2 regions of the Lysinibacillus sp. VIII_CA genome follow, and region 2 is predicted to be linked to the other one. Evidence: predicted binding sites of a transcription regulator. Region 2 holds the regulator's gene; the other holds the start of a gene.
What was found. The regulator LexA, encoded in region 2, represses DNA repair genes until DNA is damaged. The targets are predictions, from matches to a motif close to CGAACATATGTTCG.
Positions count from the first base shown of each region.

Region 1: the regulator LexA is predicted to act here: its motif matches at 2,295-2,308, upstream of uvrB (excinuclease ABC subunit UvrB).

Region 1 is NZ_JBNFXM010000001.1:635,167-644,657, reverse strand. Features, by position in the region: one part of gene prfB (peptide chain release factor 2) at 2-1,030, shown strand; gene ACP3VS_RS03095 (competence protein ComK) at 1,071-1,580, opposite strand; gene ACP3VS_RS03090 (IDEAL domain-containing protein) at 1,807-2,055, shown strand; gene uvrB (excinuclease ABC subunit UvrB) at 2,382-4,361, shown strand; gene uvrA (excinuclease ABC subunit UvrA) at 4,369-7,236, shown strand; gene ACP3VS_RS03075 (DUF4097 family beta strand repeat-containing protein) at 7,432-8,619, shown strand; gene ftsE (cell division ATP-binding protein FtsE) at 8,860-9,491, shown strand, end outside.
Region 2 is NZ_JBNFXM010000001.1:124,052-133,542, reverse strand. Features, by position in the region: gene ACP3VS_RS00735 (DUF2339 domain-containing protein) at 1-1,094, shown strand, start outside; gene ACP3VS_RS00730 (prepilin peptidase) at 1,353-2,105, shown strand; gene ACP3VS_RS00725 (gamma-glutamyl-gamma-aminobutyrate hydrolase family protein) at 2,140-2,862, shown strand; gene lexA (transcriptional repressor LexA) at 2,966-3,583, opposite strand; gene yneA (cell division suppressor protein YneA) at 3,747-4,064, shown strand; gene ACP3VS_RS00710 (YneB family resolvase-like protein) at 4,061-4,726, shown strand; partial or broken gene def (peptide deformylase) at 4,745-5,309, opposite strand; gene ACP3VS_RS00700 (GNAT family N-acetyltransferase) at 5,453-5,980, opposite strand; gene ACP3VS_RS00695 (DUF896 domain-containing protein) at 6,171-6,404, shown strand; gene tkt (transketolase) at 6,530-8,524, shown strand; partial or broken gene ACP3VS_RS00685 (transposase) at 8,842-9,143, opposite strand; gene ACP3VS_RS00680 (response regulator) at 9,406-9,491, opposite strand, start outside.

The DNA.
Region 1 (9,491 bases), 510 kb from region 2:
TGACTTAGAAAACAAAGAGGCACGTATACAGGAGTTAGATGAAATGATGCTAGAGCCAGGGTTCTGGGATGATCAGCAAGGTGCACAGGTGATCATTAATGAGGGTAATGGCTTAAAAGCAATCGTTAATGAATATAAAGAATTAGAAGAAACACATGAGAATTTAGATATGACATTGGAGCTTTTACGTGAAGAGCCAGATGAAGAATTGCAGGAAGAATTGGGAAAAGAGTTGGTGGAATTCCAACAAAAAATGGCTGATTTTGAGCTGCAATTATTATTGAGCGGTCCATACGATCAAAACAATGCCATTTTAGAATTGCACCCAGGAGCAGGGGGAACAGAGTCACAAGACTGGGGTTCTATGCTTTTACGTATGTATACACGATGGGCTGAGAAGCGTGGCTTTAAAGTGGAGACAATGGATTATCTTCCTGGTGATGAAGCAGGGATTAAATCTGTAACCATTTCGATTAAGGGGCATAATGCTTTCGGTTATTTACAGGCCGAAAAAGGTGTCCATCGCCTAGTACGTATTTCACCATTTGATTCTTCAGGACGTCGTCATACTTCTTTCGTTTCTTGTGATGTTATGCCAGAGTTTGACGAGAATATTGAAATTGATATTCGCACAGAAGATTTGAAAATTGATACGTATCGTGCGACAGGTGCGGGTGGTCAGCACATCAATACAACAGATTCAGCTGTTCGTATTACACACATCCCGACTGGCACGGTTGTACAATGCCAAGCAGAACGTTCACAAATTAAAAACCGTGAAAAAGCGATGGCTATGTTAAAAGGGAAATTATATCAATTAGAGCTAGAGAAGCAACAGGCGCAGCTTGATGAGATCCGTGGTGAACAAAAGGACATTGGCTGGGGCTCGCAAATTCGCTCTTATGTATTCCATCCATACTCTATGGTAAAAGATCATCGTACCAATGAAGAAACAGGGAATGTCGGAGCGGTAATGGACGGCGATTTAGATCCGTTTATTAATGCGTACTTACGTTCAAAAATTAATTAATATCCATCCCCCAAGAGTTAATCTTGGGGGATTCTTGTAGTTAAAAGGGTGGATGATAGGGGGAGTCTTGACTAAGCTGTTTTCGTTCGTTCATATAATGTTTATAGAGCATTGATGCATTTACAAACTGCTTACTAATAGAAGCATATTGAATAGGTAGCTCAATCTTTTTATCATTTTTTAATGTGACAACACATCCTGTTTTACTAGGTGTAATGTTAGTAATAGCATGGAGTCCTATCCATATATTATGAATTGAATTCGGTGAATAGGTTGGTAGAAAAATGCAAGGAAACCCATAATCAAAAGCCACAACTATTGGTAGCTTATGTTGATTACCAAAAAAACGTTTAGCAGATTGCTTGGCAGCTTCATAGGTGGAGCCTAATGATATACAGGATTTTCTTAGTACATGCATCGGTTTCCGAGTAACAATTAGCTCATTATGTTTGTCAATAACATGAGTAAAAATTTTAGCGTCATGCTGAATAGGTTGTAGCAAGTAAGTGTTAAAGGAAATTAAATAGCCATTAACAAATTTGGTAGTCATAGTGAAAGTGCCTCCCTTTTCTATTGATAATCGTAGTGTAGTACATAATATGAATTTCAAAAAATATACAAAATAATGGAACAAGGCTTATAAATGAATGAAATGCTTAGAGAGTTTGCTTTAAACTTCACGAGTTTAGTAGCTAATTCAAGTTATTTTCAAATCGTAAGCATTGCTTTTTAATTTCAATTTTCATATAATTTAGAAAAGGATCGGGGTGAGATCGTTGGATAAATATTATTCGTACACAGATTTTCTAAAAGCCGTTGGTCATTCAAAAAAAGTTGATGAGGCAGAGAGATTATTAAACGAGATTTATTTAGATTTATTTTTAAATCGTATCCAGCGTATGCATCGACAAGAGCAGCTCATAGTTCTGATAGATAGAGCGCTCGATGATAAAGATGAAAACGCATTTTATCAATACGCAACCGAACTAAACTCCTTGCATCAAACAGAAGATGAATCATACTAATTATTCCGCTCTCCGCGTCTATGGAGAGCGGGATTTTTGTTTTTGGAAATGATAGAGTGGGTGGGGTCCAATGCACTCAATTTATGAAATTGCACTAAAAATGAGAAACGAGAAATTGCGACTACCATTCTATAATTGACTAATGAATAGATAAAGCTTGAAAACCTGTTGAAACGGCTATGATGAAAGTAGAAGGTTGATGGGCCATCTTCCATTTTTAGGGATAGAAAAAAATTTTACAAACATTCGTTCGTTAAATGTTCGATATTTTAATATTGCTATGCTAAAATATATGTACAAATTGGAAAGAAAGGACGGGGACAGGTGTGCAAACTTTTGATTTACAAGCGCCATATCAGCCTAATGGGGACCAGCCACAGGCAATTGCGGAATTAGTGGAGGGTGTGAAGGCAGGCAAGCGTCATCAAACGTTACTAGGTGCTACAGGAACTGGAAAAACGTTTACGATTTCTAATGTCATCCAGCAGGTTAAAAAACCGACACTCATTATGGCACACAATAAAACATTGGCGGGCCAATTATATAGTGAGTTCAAAGAGTTCTTTCCAAATAACGCTGTAGAATATTTTGTTAGTTACTATGATTACTACCAACCAGAAGCCTATGTACCGCAGACAGATACTTATATAGAAAAGGATTCTAGCATTAACGATGAAATTGATAAGCTGCGCCACTCTGCAACTTCGGCATTATTTGAGCGTGATGATGTCATTATTATTGCATCTGTATCCTGTATTTACGGTCTTGGTTCTCCAGAAGAATATCGTGAAATGGTTGTATCGATTCGCACAGGTATGGAAATTGAACGTAATCAGTTACTGCGCAAACTTGTAGATGTTCAATATGAGCGCAATGATGTTAGTTTTACACGTGGAACGTTTCGGGTACGAGGAGATGTAGTTGAAATTTTCCCAGCCTCACGTGATGAACATTGTATTCGTGTCGAATTTTTTGGGGATGAAATTGATCGTATCCGTGAAGTAGATGCTTTAACTGGAGAAATATTATCAGATCGAGAGCATGTTGCTATTTTTCCAGCATCCCACTTCGTTACACGAGAAGAAAAAATGCGAAAAGCAATTGAAAATATCGAAAAAGAATTAGAAGATCGTTTGGCATTATTGCGTGCCGAGGATAAATTGTTGGAGGCTCAACGTCTAGAGCAACGAACGCGTTATGATTTAGAAATGATGCGTGAAATGGGCTTTTGTTCGGGGATTGAGAACTATTCCCGTCACTTAACTTTACGTGAAGCAGGTGCTACTCCTTATACTTTGCTTGATTATTTCCCTGAGGACTTTTTACTTGTAGTAGATGAAAGTCACGTAACTCTCCCACAGGTACGAGGGATGTATAACGGTGACCAAGCACGTAAAGGGGTACTGGTAGAACATGGTTTCCGCTTACCATCTGCTCTAGATAACCGTCCATTGCGTTTTGAAGAATACGAAGCTCGAGTACATCAAGCTATTTATGTATCTGCCACACCAGGGCCTTATGAGTTGGAGCATACACCAGAAATGATCCAGCAAATTATTCGACCTACTGGTTTATTGGATCCATTAATTGATGTCCGCCCAATTGAAGGTCAAATAGATAACTTGATTGATGAAATTCAGGATCGAATTGCACGTGATGAGCGAGTGTTAGTAACAACGCTAACGAAGAAAATGTCAGAGGATTTAACCGCCTATTTGAAGGAGATGGGCTTAAAGGTTGAATATTTGCATTCTGAGATTAAAACATTAGAGCGCATTGAGATTATCCGTGAGCTACGGAAGGGCACATACGATGTACTAATTGGCATTAACTTATTGCGAGAAGGCCTTGATATTCCTGAAGTATCACTTGTAGCCATTTTAGATGCAGATAAAGAAGGGTTCTTACGTTCAGAACGTTCACTCATTCAAACGATTGGCCGAGCTGCGCGTAATGCGAATGGTCATGTCATCATGTATGCGGATCATGTAACAGACTCGATGAAAAAGGCACTGGATGAAACAAAACGTCGTCGTGCATTGCAAATGGCATATAACGAAGAGCATGGTATTACACCTCAAACTATTAGTAAAAAAATACCAGAAGTAATTCGTGCTACACAAGTGGCAGAAGAAGAAGAATCCTATGTAACAAAGGCGACGAAGGGCAAAAAGCTGACTAAGGCAGAAAGAGAACAGCTCTTAGCTTCTCTAGAAATAGAAATGAAGGAAGCAGCAAAAGCGCTTGATTTCGAACGTGCAGCGGAGCTTAGAGATACAATATTTGAATTGAAGGTAGAAGGGTGAATGACTTGTGAAAAATACTGAAATTGTCGTGCAAGGTGCACGTGCTCATAATTTAAAAAATATTAATGTCACAATTCCACGTGATCAATTAGTCGTTTTAACAGGATTATCAGGTTCAGGTAAATCTTCACTAGCGTTTGATACGATTTATGCGGAGGGACAACGACGTTATGTCGAGTCTCTGTCCGCCTATGCTCGCCAGTTTCTTGGACAAATGGACAAACCAGATGTTGATGCAATTGAAGGATTATCGCCTGCTATTTCAATTGACCAAAAAACGACGAGTCGTAACCCACGCTCTACGGTCGGGACGGTTACAGAAATCTATGATTACTTACGTTTACTTTATGCACGTATTGGTAAGCCGATTTGTCCGAATCATGGGATAGAAATTACTTCCCAAACGATTGAGCAAATGGTGGACCGTTTATTATCTTATCCAGAAAGAACCAAGATGCAACTTCTTGCGCCAATGGTTTCTGGTCGTAAAGGAACACATGTAAAACTACTGGAAGATTTAAAAAAACAAGGCTTCGTTCGTGTGCGTATTGATGGGGATTTACGAGATTTAGATGATGCGATTGATCTTGATAAAAATAAAAAGCATTCCATTGAGGTTGTGATCGACCGTGTTGTAATGAAGGAAGGTATTGCTGCACGTTTAAGTGATTCTTTAGAGACAGCTCTTCGTTTAGCAGATGGTCGTGTTCTTGTAGATGTCATGGAGCACGAGGAATTACTGTTTAGTGAACATCATGCCTGTCCAATTTGTGGTTTTTCCATTGGAGAGCTAGAGCCACGCATGTTTTCATTTAATAGTCCATTTGGTGCTTGTCCTAGCTGTGATGGCTTAGGCTCCACACAAGAGGTGGATTTAGATTTAGTGGTGCCAGATTGGGATCGTTCCTTGTTAGAGCATGCTATTGCACCTTGGGAGCCTACAAGTTCACAGTACTATCCTCAATTATTAAAAGCAGTATGTGACCACTATGAGATTCCAATGGATGTACCAGTAAAAGATTTACCAAAGGACAAGATGGATAAAGTTTTATATGGTTCAGGCAAAGAGAAAATTCACTTCCATTATGAAAATGAGTTTGGCAATGTGCGAGACCAAATGATTGAATTTGAAGGTGTTGTGCGAAATGTAGAACGTCGTTTTAAAGAGACAACTTCAGATTATGTTCGTGAGCAGATGGAAAAATATATGGCACAACAGGCTTGTCCTTCCTGTAAGGGTTATCGTTTAAAGCCAGAAACATTGGCAGTGAAAGTTGCTGATAAGCATATTGGTGAAGTGACACAATATTCGATTCAGGAAGCCGATACATTTTTCAAAGAGCTAGATCTCACTGAAAAGGATATGCAAATTGCTCGTCTAGTTTTACGAGAAATAGAAGAAAGACTAGGCTTCCTTGTCAATGTAGGTTTAGACTATTTAACTTTAAGTCGTGCAGCAGGCACATTATCAGGTGGGGAAGCACAACGTATTCGTCTTGCTACGCAAATAGGGTCACGATTAACGGGCGTTCTCTATATTTTAGATGAACCATCGATTGGTTTGCACCAACGGGATAATGATCGTTTGATTAGCACCTTACAAAACATGCGAGATATTGGTAATACACTAATTGTGGTGGAGCATGATGAAGATACGATGCTAGCAGCTGATTATCTGATTGACGTTGGACCAGGTGCTGGTGTACATGGTGGTCAAATTGTTGCAGCTGGTACACCACAGGAAGTCATGGAAAATGATAATTCTTTAACAGGACAATATTTAAGTGGTAAAAAATTTATTCCATTGCCAGTGGAAAGACGTCAACCAAATGGTCGTAAGCTTTCGATTAAGGGTGCCAAGGAGAATAATTTACGCAATGTCAAAGTCGACGTACCACTTGGTTTATTTGTCGCAGTAACGGGTGTGTCTGGTTCAGGGAAATCTACGCTGATTAATGAAATATTATATAAATCATTGGCACAGAAGCTGAATCGTTCCAAGGTTAAACCAGGAGAACATAAAGAGGTAACTGGGATGGATGAACTTGAAAAAGTCATCGATATTGACCAATCCCCAATTGGCCGTACACCACGCTCGAATCCAGCCACTTACACGGGAGTCTTTGATGATATACGTGATGTTTTCGCTACCACAAATGAAGCAAAGGTAAGAGGCTATAAAAAAGGTCGTTTTAGCTTTAATGTCAAGGGTGGCCGCTGTGAAGCATGCCGTGGAGATGGAATAATAAAAATAGAAATGCATTTCCTCCCGGATGTGTATGTTCCTTGTGAAGTTTGTCACGGGAAACGCTATAACCGTGAAACACTTGAAGTGAAATATAAAGATAAGAGTATCGCAGATATTCTGGATATGACAATTGAAAATGCAGTAGTGTTCTTTGAAAATATTCCTAAAATCCAACGTAAGCTACAAACTATTGTAGATGTCGGCTTAGGTTATATGAAATTAGGACAACCTGCCACAACATTGTCAGGAGGAGAAGCGCAGCGTGTAAAATTAGCATCTGAATTACATCGACGTTCAACAGGGAAATCATTCTATATTCTAGATGAACCAACGACAGGCTTACATGCAGACGATATAGCGCGTTTACTTGTCGTGCTACAACGTCTTGTTGAAAATGGCGACTCCGTTTTAGTCATTGAACACAATCTAGATGTTATCAAAACAGCTGATTATCTAATCGATTTAGGTCCTGAGGGTGGAGACAAAGGTGGGACGATCATTGCAACAGGTACACCTGAAGAAGTGGCAGAAGTGCCTGGTTCTTACACAGGAAAGTATTTAAAACCAATTTTAGAACGCGACCGTATGAGAATGGATGCAGTTCTAGCAGAAGCTTCTAAATCTTAATCCTAATCATCAATGGAATGCGAAAAGCGCTACTTAATCTATAGAATTAAAGAAGATTGGAGCACATCTTTCAAGCTGACGAGAAGGAAAGCCTTGGTTGTGATAGAAAATCCATATTATTTCAATTTTGCAGTGAAACTTTTCAATTAAAGAATCGTATAAATAGTATAACGAACTGAGGGAGGCTATTTAGTTATGCAAAATGAACGTCAACGAATTTTAGAACTTGTAGAAAAAGGTACGATTTCGGCACAAGAGGCGATTACATTATTAGAGGCATTAGAGCAATCTGGCAAATCTACTCAAAATGTTATGGATGATGTGTCTAAAGAGTCACAGTCATTTTCAACTGACAAAGAGTCACTATTTGAAGAAAAGTCTAAAGATGGCGACAAGAAAAAAGAAGACTTTATGAAACATTTCCAAGATGAGATGCAAGATTTCCGTAAAGATTTAACGCAGATTGGTTCTCTTTTTATGGATATGATGAATACAGCTGTCAAAAAGGTGAAGGAATTTGATGTTGCTTCTCCATTTGGCGACAAAATTGAGTTTACACATACAGAAGAAGTGGCTGCTGCCAATGTAGAAAGCATTATCGCTGAATTACCGAATGGTAACTTTTCATTGGAATCCAGTGAGGGAGATACAATTCAAGTTATTTGCAAGGTGAAGGCACCGCTTATGAATGAAAGTGAAGAAGAAACACGCAATCACTTTTTAGAGCAATTTGTTGTGAAAGAAGATGAGCATTCACTTCGAATTTTAAGTCAATTAAAGCTTGTTCAAGTCAATGCGAAGGTACTTGTTCCAAAGGATAAACTTGAAAAGCTATCCGTCCGACTTATGAATGGTAGTGTTTCATTACAGGATACAGATGTTGAAGAATTAAAGGTGAAAACATTAAATGGTGCTATTAAAGGGACTAAGTTCAGTTTTGGGAAAGCGGAAGTAGATTCCTCTAATGGCTCCATTGAATTAACGAAGGTTCGCGGGAAAGATTTAGAAGCTGAAACTTTAAATGGTCGCGTTTATTTAGATGGCGCGTTGGATGAAGTAGAAGCTAAATCTGTAAATGGACATGTTGTGGTGACAACATGTTCAACAAATTCATCCAAAATAAAAGCTCAAACTGTTGCAGGAGCGGTTGAATTATATGTGCCTCGAACTATTTCATTAAGTGGTAAAGTGGTAACTAACTTTGGGAAAGTAGACGTCGGAATACAGGATGTTTCCAAAATGGAGTCCCAGGATCAATTCCTCTCTAAAGTTGTCCGTTTTGATAAAGAAGTGGAACATGCAAATCGCTTATTTATTGAGGGAGAATCAAAAACAGGTGCTGTTTTAATTCGCTACACAACAACAGATGAGCAGCAAGTTTAATACAAAGCATTCAGGCTGATTGCCTGGATGCTTTTTTCTTGTGAAACAGCAATCGACACCGTATGTCGTCGATTGCTGTTTTTATTGTATGTCATATTTTTAAGGATTATGGCAAGGAAAGAACGAAATAGAAGGAACTACCACGGATTGAAATGAAACTGTAATAAAAAAACAGAAATAGAGTGCTATAATAGTAAATGAAATACCTCTTACATAGTGAGAGTTTTAGGTGGTTTAATCATGATAGAAATGAAAAATGTGACAAAGAAGTACCCCAATGGCGTTGTTGCGACAAATGGTATTTCTGTAAATATAAAGCAGGGAGAATTTGTGTATGTAGTTGGCCCAAGTGGTGCAGGTAAATCTACATTTATCAAATTGATGTACCGTGAAGAAAAAGCAACGTCAGGGCAGATTATTGTTAATGGTATCGATTTAGCAACGTTAAAGAATAAGAAAGTCCCTTTTTTGCGTCGTCAACTTGGTGTTGTTTTCCAAGATTTTAAATTATTACCTCGTTTGAACGTGTATGAGAACGTAGCGTTTGCACTAGAAGTAATCGAGGAACAGCCTGATGAGATCAGACGTCGCGTTATGGAAGTTTTAGAGCTCGTTGGATTAAAGCATAAAGCCAGAATGTTTCCGAATGAGCTTTCAGGGGGAGAGCAACAACGTGTGTCCATTGCACGCTCTATCGTCAATGTACCAAAAGTTGTGATTGCGGATGAACCTACAGGAAACCTTGATCCAGAAACTTCATGGGAGATTATGAATTTATTTGAGGAAATTAATGCGCGGGGGACAACCATTGTAATGGCGACCCATAACCGTGAAATTGTCAATACGATTCGACGTCGAGTGATCGCTATTGA
Region 2 (9,491 bases):
TTGTTTTGTTTGGTTTATTCATAGCATTATCGTTTTATAGTCATCGTCAAAAATGGCAGGAAGTATTTGATAGTGCTATAACACTCGCATTTATGACCGTATGTAATACGGTACTTATCATGAATATACCTGATAAAGTGGATGATTTACTATATCCATTGATCGCATTTGCAGGTGTAATGATGAGCTTACGATTACGGGCCAGTATGATGAAGGTAGTCACATCATTTTTCCTTGTGATGACATTGTTGCTAAACTTTATTTTCCATGAACCAACACCATTTATGAGCTTTAATCATGTAAGCCTGTTCATGCCGATTATTTATCTTGTAGTCATTTACTTGTATGCTAGACGCCCAAAAGAAACGTTATCACCTTTTGAGAAAGTCATGAAGGATGTATATGCTATTGATATTTTAGCAGTAATCACCACAGGCTACTTCTTAGCTTATATGAGCAAACTAGATACAGCCTATTTTGCGGCAACAAATGGCATTCAGTATTTGATGTGTATGGCACTAGCTGCTTTGTTTGCAGGAACTCTGCTCGTGTCAGAGAAATTCAAAGGGCGTGTTCTAACGCCTGTGCTGGGAGCATTCTTTATCGTATTTTCTTTGATGGTCAGCGCAAAGCCTTCTATGTTGGACAGCTTAAGTATGATGACCAGATTAGTTTATATAGCAGTAATAGTGGCGATTATTGTGGACGTTCTAGTAAAGGGCCGTATTTATCGGCTATATGCAGAACGAATGGGGAAATATGTAGACGCTATTGTTAGCTCAGGTGTCGTACTCACAATGATCTCGATATGGGGGCTCGTTCATCAATTTACGTATAGTCATCTACTTGATTGGAAACTAAGTATAGCTCTTACAACGATTACATTATTTCTAACCGCGAGTATTTCGTTATGGCTTAGTTCCACGCAACAATTAAAAACACTTCGCACTACAGGCTTTGTTATCTTAGTCATTGCGTTTATCAAGCTGATTTTCTTCGACCTATCAGCACTTGATTTATTAATTAGAGCTGTTCTATTTATAACAATTGGTGGCATTGGCATGCTGTTATCAGGTAGGTTACTGAGGAAATAAATAAAAGAGATTCCAATGATTTTTGGAATCTCTTTTATCTTGTGCTAAACTGATAATACTCTTACTCTACTCCTTCTTTCTTCTTATCGTACTTTAAATCCTTTGTGAAAATATTCCTCAAATACATCACATATTATCTATGTCCCTTGTTCTGAATAACATTGGTTACGTGTATTACCGAGCAAAACTACAATAATTATACGAATAGGCGCATCATACGGATTGTATGGGCGCCTATTGGTTTAGGAGGACATAAATTTGGAAATGGCTTATACAATTATCATTTTTTTATTTGGTCTAGTTTTTGGCTCTTTTTATAATGTAGTTGGCTTTCGTGTACCGCGGAAGGAGTCTCTTGTACTTCCTTCCTCCCATTGTACAAACTGTCAAAGACCATTGACGGTTCTTGATTTAGTGCCAGTATTGTCTTATCTGTTTATAAGAGGAAAATGTCGGGGCTGTGGCTTTAAAATCTCGTCAGTATATCCAGCGATAGAATTGTTGACTGGAGGATTATTCGCCCTTGCTTATTTGAAGCTAAACTGGAGCATGGAATTCATAGTAGCTTTATCGTTCATCTCATTGTTAGTCATTATAGTTGTTTCAGATTTTACTTATCTGTTAATTCCAGATAAGATTCTTTTATTCTTTTTGCCTATATTGGTCATTGGACGTGTACTATCACCTTTAACACCTTGGTGGGACAGCCTATTGGGTTCACTCGTTGGTTTTGGCATATTATATAGTATTGCGGTTTTATCGAAAGGTGGAATGGGAGGAGGGGATATTAAATTATTCTTTTTAATTGGTCTTGTTCTCGGTACTATTCATACGCTGTTGACTTTATTTTTAGCTGCTATCATTGGTATGATAGTCGGAATAGTTGTCTTATTAAAGCGTAAACAGGGAAGAAAAACACCTATTCCCTTTGGCCCATCAATTGCATTAGCCGCTAATATTGTTTATTTCTATGGAGATTCGTTCATCAAGTGGTACTTAGGTTTTTGGTAAGTATTTAATCTTCAATTTTGTGGAGGGGAATCAAGTGAAGCCGATTATTGGAATTACAGCTTTTGTAGAAGATGATTTATCAGCTCATTTAAATGCTGCTTACAGCAAAAGTATTATTGAGGCGGGCGGTATCCCCCTCATTATTCCGTTAGGGGTTGAGGAAGATGCTGCACAAATTTTAGCCCTTACGGATGGCTTATTGCTATCGGGAGGCTATGATGTACATCCTTTTTTATTTGGAGTGGACCCTTCACCAAAGTTAGGTAAAATTCATCCAGCTAGAGATGCCGTAGAATTAGCATTAATTGAGGCTGCATTTTTACGAAAAATGCCTATTTTCGGTATTTGTCGGGGTATCCAAATATTAAATGTTGCATTAGGCGGGACGTTATATCAGGACATTGATAGTGACCATTATAGTACAAAGCTTATTAAACATATGCAACAGGCCGGTAGATCAGTAGCAACGCATTATGTACAAATTATTGCGGAGAATTTATTAGCCACTATTCTGGAACAAGAGAAAATTGCCGTCAATTCTTTTCATCATCAATCAGTGAATGTACTAGCGGAGAATTTAAAAGTTGCAGCGAAATCAAGTGATGGCATTATTGAAGCAGTGGTACATGAGGAATTACCATTCTGCTTGGCTGTCCAGTGGCACCCAGAGGAATTAGCTATAGCAGGAGATCCGCATGCACAAAAGCTATTTGCAGCGTTTATTGAAGCGAGCATAAAATTTAAAAAAGAGGCTTAAAAGGCCGTTGTCAAAAGAATCCAATAGTTTATGGATTCTTTTTTTGCGTAAAAAAGAGGATTTATGCTCAGTGAAGGAACACAATCCTCAAACCCTCATTTAATTAATGTACACGGCGATACAGACCAACAACTTGTCCCAAAATGGATACTTGATCGACGATAATCGGTTCCATTGATGAATTTTCAGGCTGTAAACGGAAATGGTTTTTTTCCTTAAAGAATCGTTTTACAGTAGCTTCATCTTCAGCTGTCATGGCTACAACAATGTCTCCATTATTAGCCGTTGATTTTTGCTTCACAATCACTAAATCACCATCTAAAATTCCTGCTTCAATCATCGATTCACCCATAATTTCTAGCATGAATAACTGATCCTCACTCGTGCCATATGTATCAGGCAGTGGGAAATACTCTTCAATATTTTCGATAGCTGTAATAGGAGAACCTGCTGTAACCTTCCCTACAAGTGGTACATGGATGACGTGTTGCTTTTGGATGGATTCTTCAGGTTCAAGAATTTCAATAGCACGTGGTTTTGTTGGATCTCGACGAATAAAACCCTTTTGTTCTAATCGAGCCAAATGACCATGAACAGTTGAACTTGAAGCAAGTCCAACAGCTTCCCCGATTTCACGGACTGATGGCGGATACCCTTTAGCTCGTACCTCGTCTTTAATGAACGCTAAAATGTCCTCTTGTCTTTTCGATACTTTTTTCATGATTGCTCACCTCTTTTTTCTAATATCATTCTTCTTATTTGATAGTATAACAGAATGCGAACACGTATGCAAACATAGGTTCGAAAAGTGTTTGACAAAAACGTTTGTTCGCTTTATTATGGGAACGTATATTCCGAACAAACATTCTAGAAAAGAGGTTATAATGATGAAATGGTTAAAGAAAAATACACATATCACTATATTATTAGGTGCTTGTTTACTCTTCGCAAGTTACCTTTACATCACTGATCCGGGGGATGTTAATTACGCTGAAATTCAAATTGAACATGGGGATAGCTTGTGGTCGTTAGCCGAACAATACCGTGGTAAAATGAGTAAAGAAGATTGGATTAAACTTGTCAAATCAGAAAATGAGTTAGCAGATATTAAAATCGTGGCGGGTAAATCTCTAGTCATTCCAGTTTTGAGTGATCAAGCCAGTCCCATCAAAACCATTGAAATTGCGAGAAACGAACAATGAAAAATAATCAAATGACGGCTGTTGTCTATTGCCGGGTAAGTACTGAAAAAGAAACGCAAAGCTCCTCGTTAGAGCGCCAACAAGAAGAATTAGTGCTCTGTGCTAAAGAGCAAGGCTATGAAGTAAAGGGTGTTTTTAAAGATAAGCATAGCGGTTATGATGTTGAACGCGAAGGCTTACTTGAAATGCTTGATTTTATAAAAGAGAAGGAAGTAAAAGCTCTTTTTGTACAAGATGAAACTCGTTTAGGCCGTGGAAATGCCAGGATGGCAGTATTGCATTTATTACAAAAATCAGCAACAGATGTTTATTCGATTCGTGATGCAGGACCAGTTCAATTAAACGAAATGGATACGATGCTACTAGAGATTTTAGCAATTGTAGAAGAGTATCAACGTAGAATCCATAATGCGAAAATCCGCAGAGGTATGCGACGTGCTGTGGAAAATGGCTATCGCCCTGAAAATAACCTATCCAATCGTGGGAATCCGCATGGTCAGGAACGGAAGGAACTCCCTGTTGATGAAATCGTGAAGCTACGTAATCGTGGTTTTACCTTTGAGGAAATTTCCATTACTCTTAGAGGATTAGGCTTTGAGGTAAGTAAGGCAACCGTACATCGCCGATTCCAAGAGCATCAAGAAAAATTAGCAGGCAAATAATATAGCCTGCTAATTTTTTTAATACAAGCTTTCGATAATAACATTTTGGGGTAGTTGAAAAGGGTTATCTTTATTAATTCGATCATAAAACATAATACCATTTAAATGATCGATTTCATGTTGTACAACGATAGATTCATAGCCTTTTAAAGACAAAATAAATTCCTGTCCATCAATAGTATAGGCTTTTACTTTAATTCGTTCATATCTTGGTACAAAACCGTGAACTGGTCGATTAACAGACAGACACCCTTCTCCCTCAGGCAAATAGATCATATTTAAAGAATGGCTCATTACTTTTGGGTTAATGAACATCATTTCGTGTTTTTGGTCATGATCTTCAAAAAGGACAGCAAACATTCTTTTATCTACGCCAATTTGATTTGCAGAGAGGCCACTACCAGGACGTAGCTTATACTTTTTTGTTAAAATCGGATCTTGGCTGTTTTTTAAATATTGAAGCATAGAAAATAATATATGTCGGTCCTCTAAGGGAACTGGTATGGCAACCTCTTGTGTTTGTTTACGTAATAGGACCGAGTGTTCTTTTAGTAATCATGTAATCAGGATGAAATTTTGCCATCGAAAAATACCTCCTCCGTATTCAGAAGTTTTTTCAAGCTAATTTGTATGGTCGGATCATCCATTATTGACCAAGTGCCTAATACCATTTACAGGAACTTCTTCCATTTCCACGAGCTTAGTAGTTTAGTGTTTAATGTTCTTCTAACCTCCTAACAAATTGTCCCACTCTTCACGTAAGACTGCGTAATAGTATTCGTCCCACCATTCATCCCCATATGGTATACATTTTTTAAAAAAACCTTCACGTCTCATTCCTATTTTTTCCATAACCTTATAAGAAGCGATATTTTCGGGCTGACACGTTGCAATAATTCTATGAAGTTTCTTTTCATTAAATCCATAGTCTAATACAGCATGTGCAGCTTCAGAAGCAAAGCCTTGATTTTGGTAAGCTGGATTTAGTACCCAACCGATTTCATAAGTATGATCACCGAAACAAGGATGGAAAACAATATGACCAATCACTTGCTTGCAATTATTTGAAACAATAGCAAAATGTTTTGCTTTGTCGCTGCTATTTTCTTTAATAAATTTCTTTGCCTGATCTTCAGTGAAAACACCTTCAGGCATATAATGCATCACTTTTTCATCTGAAGTATAGCTATAAACAGCTTCCCAGTCCTGTTCTTGAAATGTTCGAATGAGTAATCGCTTAGTTGTCACGTTCACATGTATATCCTCCAATATATAGTTAAATTTTTCCTTCCATATAATACTTATACACTTCAAACATCTGGAAGTCATGTATTTTTTTATTTCAACAGCTTGAATAAGGGTTGGTATAACTGCATTTAATGGGAAACCGTGCTATACTTTGCATACCGAAGTCAATAAGATAGGTACTGAAAGGTGTGTAACTATGTTATCAAAAGAAAAAATTAACCGTATAAATGAACTTTCTGCTAAAGCAAAAAATGGTCAACTAACGGATGAAGAGGCAAAGGAGCGAACAGCGCTTCGTAAAGAATACTTGGATACATTTAGAGCAACGATGCGTGATACGATTGAAAACGTAAAAGTGGTTGATGCAGAAGGAAATGATGTCACGCCAGAGAAGGTAAGACAAGCGAAAAAAAATAAATTTCTAAATTAATGTGACACAATTTAATAAAGTATGTATGAAAATACAAATAGTATAACAAAAGCATTGTTTTCTAAAGCAATGTTGACTAAACTGTAGAAGAACAATTATAGGACGAGAAAGGATGTCACAATATAATGACTCAACATGCGGATTTATTAGCAATTAATGCTATCCGAACTTTGTCAATCGATGCTATTGAAAAAGCAAATTCTGGTCACCCAGGTTTACCAATGGGGGCAGCGCCAATGGCTTATACGCTTTGGACAAAACAATTACGCCATAATCCAGCAAATCCAAAATGGTTTAACCGTGATCGTTTTGTACTATCAGCAGGTCATGGTTCCATGCTTTTATACAGCTTACTTCACCTTGGCGGCTATGGTTTACCAATGGAAGAAATTCAAAACTTCCGCCAATGGGATTCATTAACACCAGGACATCCTGAATATGGTCATACAGTAGGTGTGGAAGCAACAACTGGTCCTCTAGGACAAGGTATTGCCATGACTGTAGGTATGGCAATGGCAGAGCGTCATTTAGCAGCTACGTACAATAAACCAGGTCATGACATCGTTGACCACTATACATTTGCATTATGTGGTGATGGAGACTTAATGGAGGGCGTAGCAGCAGAGGCTATTTCATTAGCTGGTCACTTAAAACTTGAAAAATTAATCGTGCTTTACGATTCTAATGATATTTCTTTAGATGGAGACTTAGAAAAGTCATTCTCAGAAAACGTCCAAAAACGTTTTGAATCTTATGGTTGGAATTATTTAAAAGTTGCAGATGGCACAGATGTTGATGCGATTAATGCAACTATTGAAGAAGCTAAAAAATCAACTGGCAAACCAACATTGATTGAAGTGAAAACAGTGATTGGTTTTGGTTCACCAAATAAATCGGGTAAAGCGGATTCTCATGGTGCACCACTTGGTACAGATGAAGTGGTATTAACAAAAGCTGCCTATGAGTGGGCACATGAGCCTTTCCAAATTCCTGCTGAAGTATATGATACTTTTAATGCTGCGGCTGAGGTGCAAGGAGCACAGTCTGAGGAAGCTTGGAATGCGAAATTTACTGCTTATAAACAGGAATTCCCAGAATTAGCAGCTCAATTTGAACAGGCTATGAAGGGTGAATTACCAGCAGACTTCGCTTCGGAATTACCAGTGTATGAAGCTGGTAAATCTGTAGCAACACGTTCTTCTTCTGGTGATGCGATTAATGCTATTGCTAAGAAAACTCCATCATTCTTTGGTGGCTCTGCTGACCTTGCTGGCTCTAATAAAACAACGATGAAGGGTGCAGGCGACTTCTCAGCGGACGATTATGCTGGTCGCAACATCTGGTTTGGTGTGCGTGAATTTGCAATGGGCGCTGCTTTAAACGGTATGGCACTTCACGGTGGTTTAAATGTATTTGGTGGTACATTCTTCGTGTTCTCAGACTATGTGCGTCCGGCAGTTCGTCTGTCAGCATTAATGGGTCTACCTGTAACGTATGTATTTACACATGACTCGATTGCTGTTGGCGAAGATGGACCAACGCATGAGCCAATTGAACACCTTGCATCACTACGTGCAATGCCTAATTTATCTGTTGTTCGTCCTGCGGATGCAAATGAATCAGCTGTTGCATGGGAGCTTGCCGTTGCATCAGAAAATACGCCAACAGTATTAGTATTGTCTCGTCAAAACTTACCTGTTCTTAACGCTTCTATTGAAACAGTACGTGAAGGTGTGACGAAGGGTGCTTACACAGTATCTCCTGCAACTAAAGCAGTAGCGGATGCTATATTAATTGCAACAGGCTCTGAAGTATCTCTTGCAATTGAAGCTCAAAATGCATTAAAAGGTGAAGGTTTGGATGTAGCTGTCGTTTCAATGCCATCTATGGATCGCTTTGAAAAACAAGATGCTGCCTACAAAGAATCTGTTTTACCAAAAGCTGTCACTAAACGTCTTGCGATTGAAATGGGTGCATCATTCGGCTGGCATAAATATACTGGCTTTGATGGTGATGTGCTTGCAATCGATAAATTTGGCGCATCAGCTCCAGGTGAAGTAGTAATGGAAAAATACGGATTCACTGTAGAAAATGTAGTTGCGAAGGTAAAAGCTCTATAAGATTTTTAATAAAGTACCGCAACACTCAGCGATTGTATCAATTCGCTGGGCGTTGCGGTACTTTTTATAGCATGTGAGAATCAAATGTTAGGTATTGAGTGACGTATCACTAAAGGAATTAACAAATATATCTGTGGCAATAATTTTCAAAAATATCCCAAATCAAAAAAACTGCATATGGTTATGCAGTTCAGACTGTGACAAAAGGAATTGAGAAGTTCACACTCGATTCCTTTTGTCATTTTTTTACTTTCTTTATGTTTAAAAATGGTAATTTGATATCCCATAAAACAGACTCTTCAAGTATAAGAACTCTTTTAAGCCGCCAGCCACGTCCAAGTAGCTAGTTTCTTTAAATTCATGACAGCAAGAGTTAGTATCGCCTGCATGGACAATTTTTCAGACCTCTAGGTTGTCCATCGCATACCATTGCATCGGCAAAGACATGCTCAATCGTTTCTTTACGCTTGCATAAATTTGTTTGACGTCATAGGAATGGCGTAAATGTTCAGCTTCCTCCACATACAGTTCCCAAGTATGGCGTTGAATGAGTTTTTTGTAATTCTTACTTTCCGTACATTGGGAAGGCTTGACACTTCGCACAAATCAAAGGTTTCGATGTATTAGCACCTCAAAATTTACTTTTCAACATCCTATATAGATGGGGCACTTTATGTAGAAGTTGATGGGAACGAAGGGCGGTGACTCCAGCGGGAAAAGCGGGAAAGACGAGATCCTGGACTGAGCGAAGCGAGGGAAGCAGCTCGACCCCGCCCGCGGAAAGCGTCCACACGAAGTGGAAATCAACGGCTTTACTTTATTTCATTGAGTTTGTCTACAGTCTGAACTGCATATGGTTATGCAGTTTTTTTATGTAGGAATTATTTGGCAAGCCCATTTTGAAATGCATAGACAACAGCCTGTGTACGATCCTGCACTTCTAGCTTTGCTAGAATATTGCTAACAT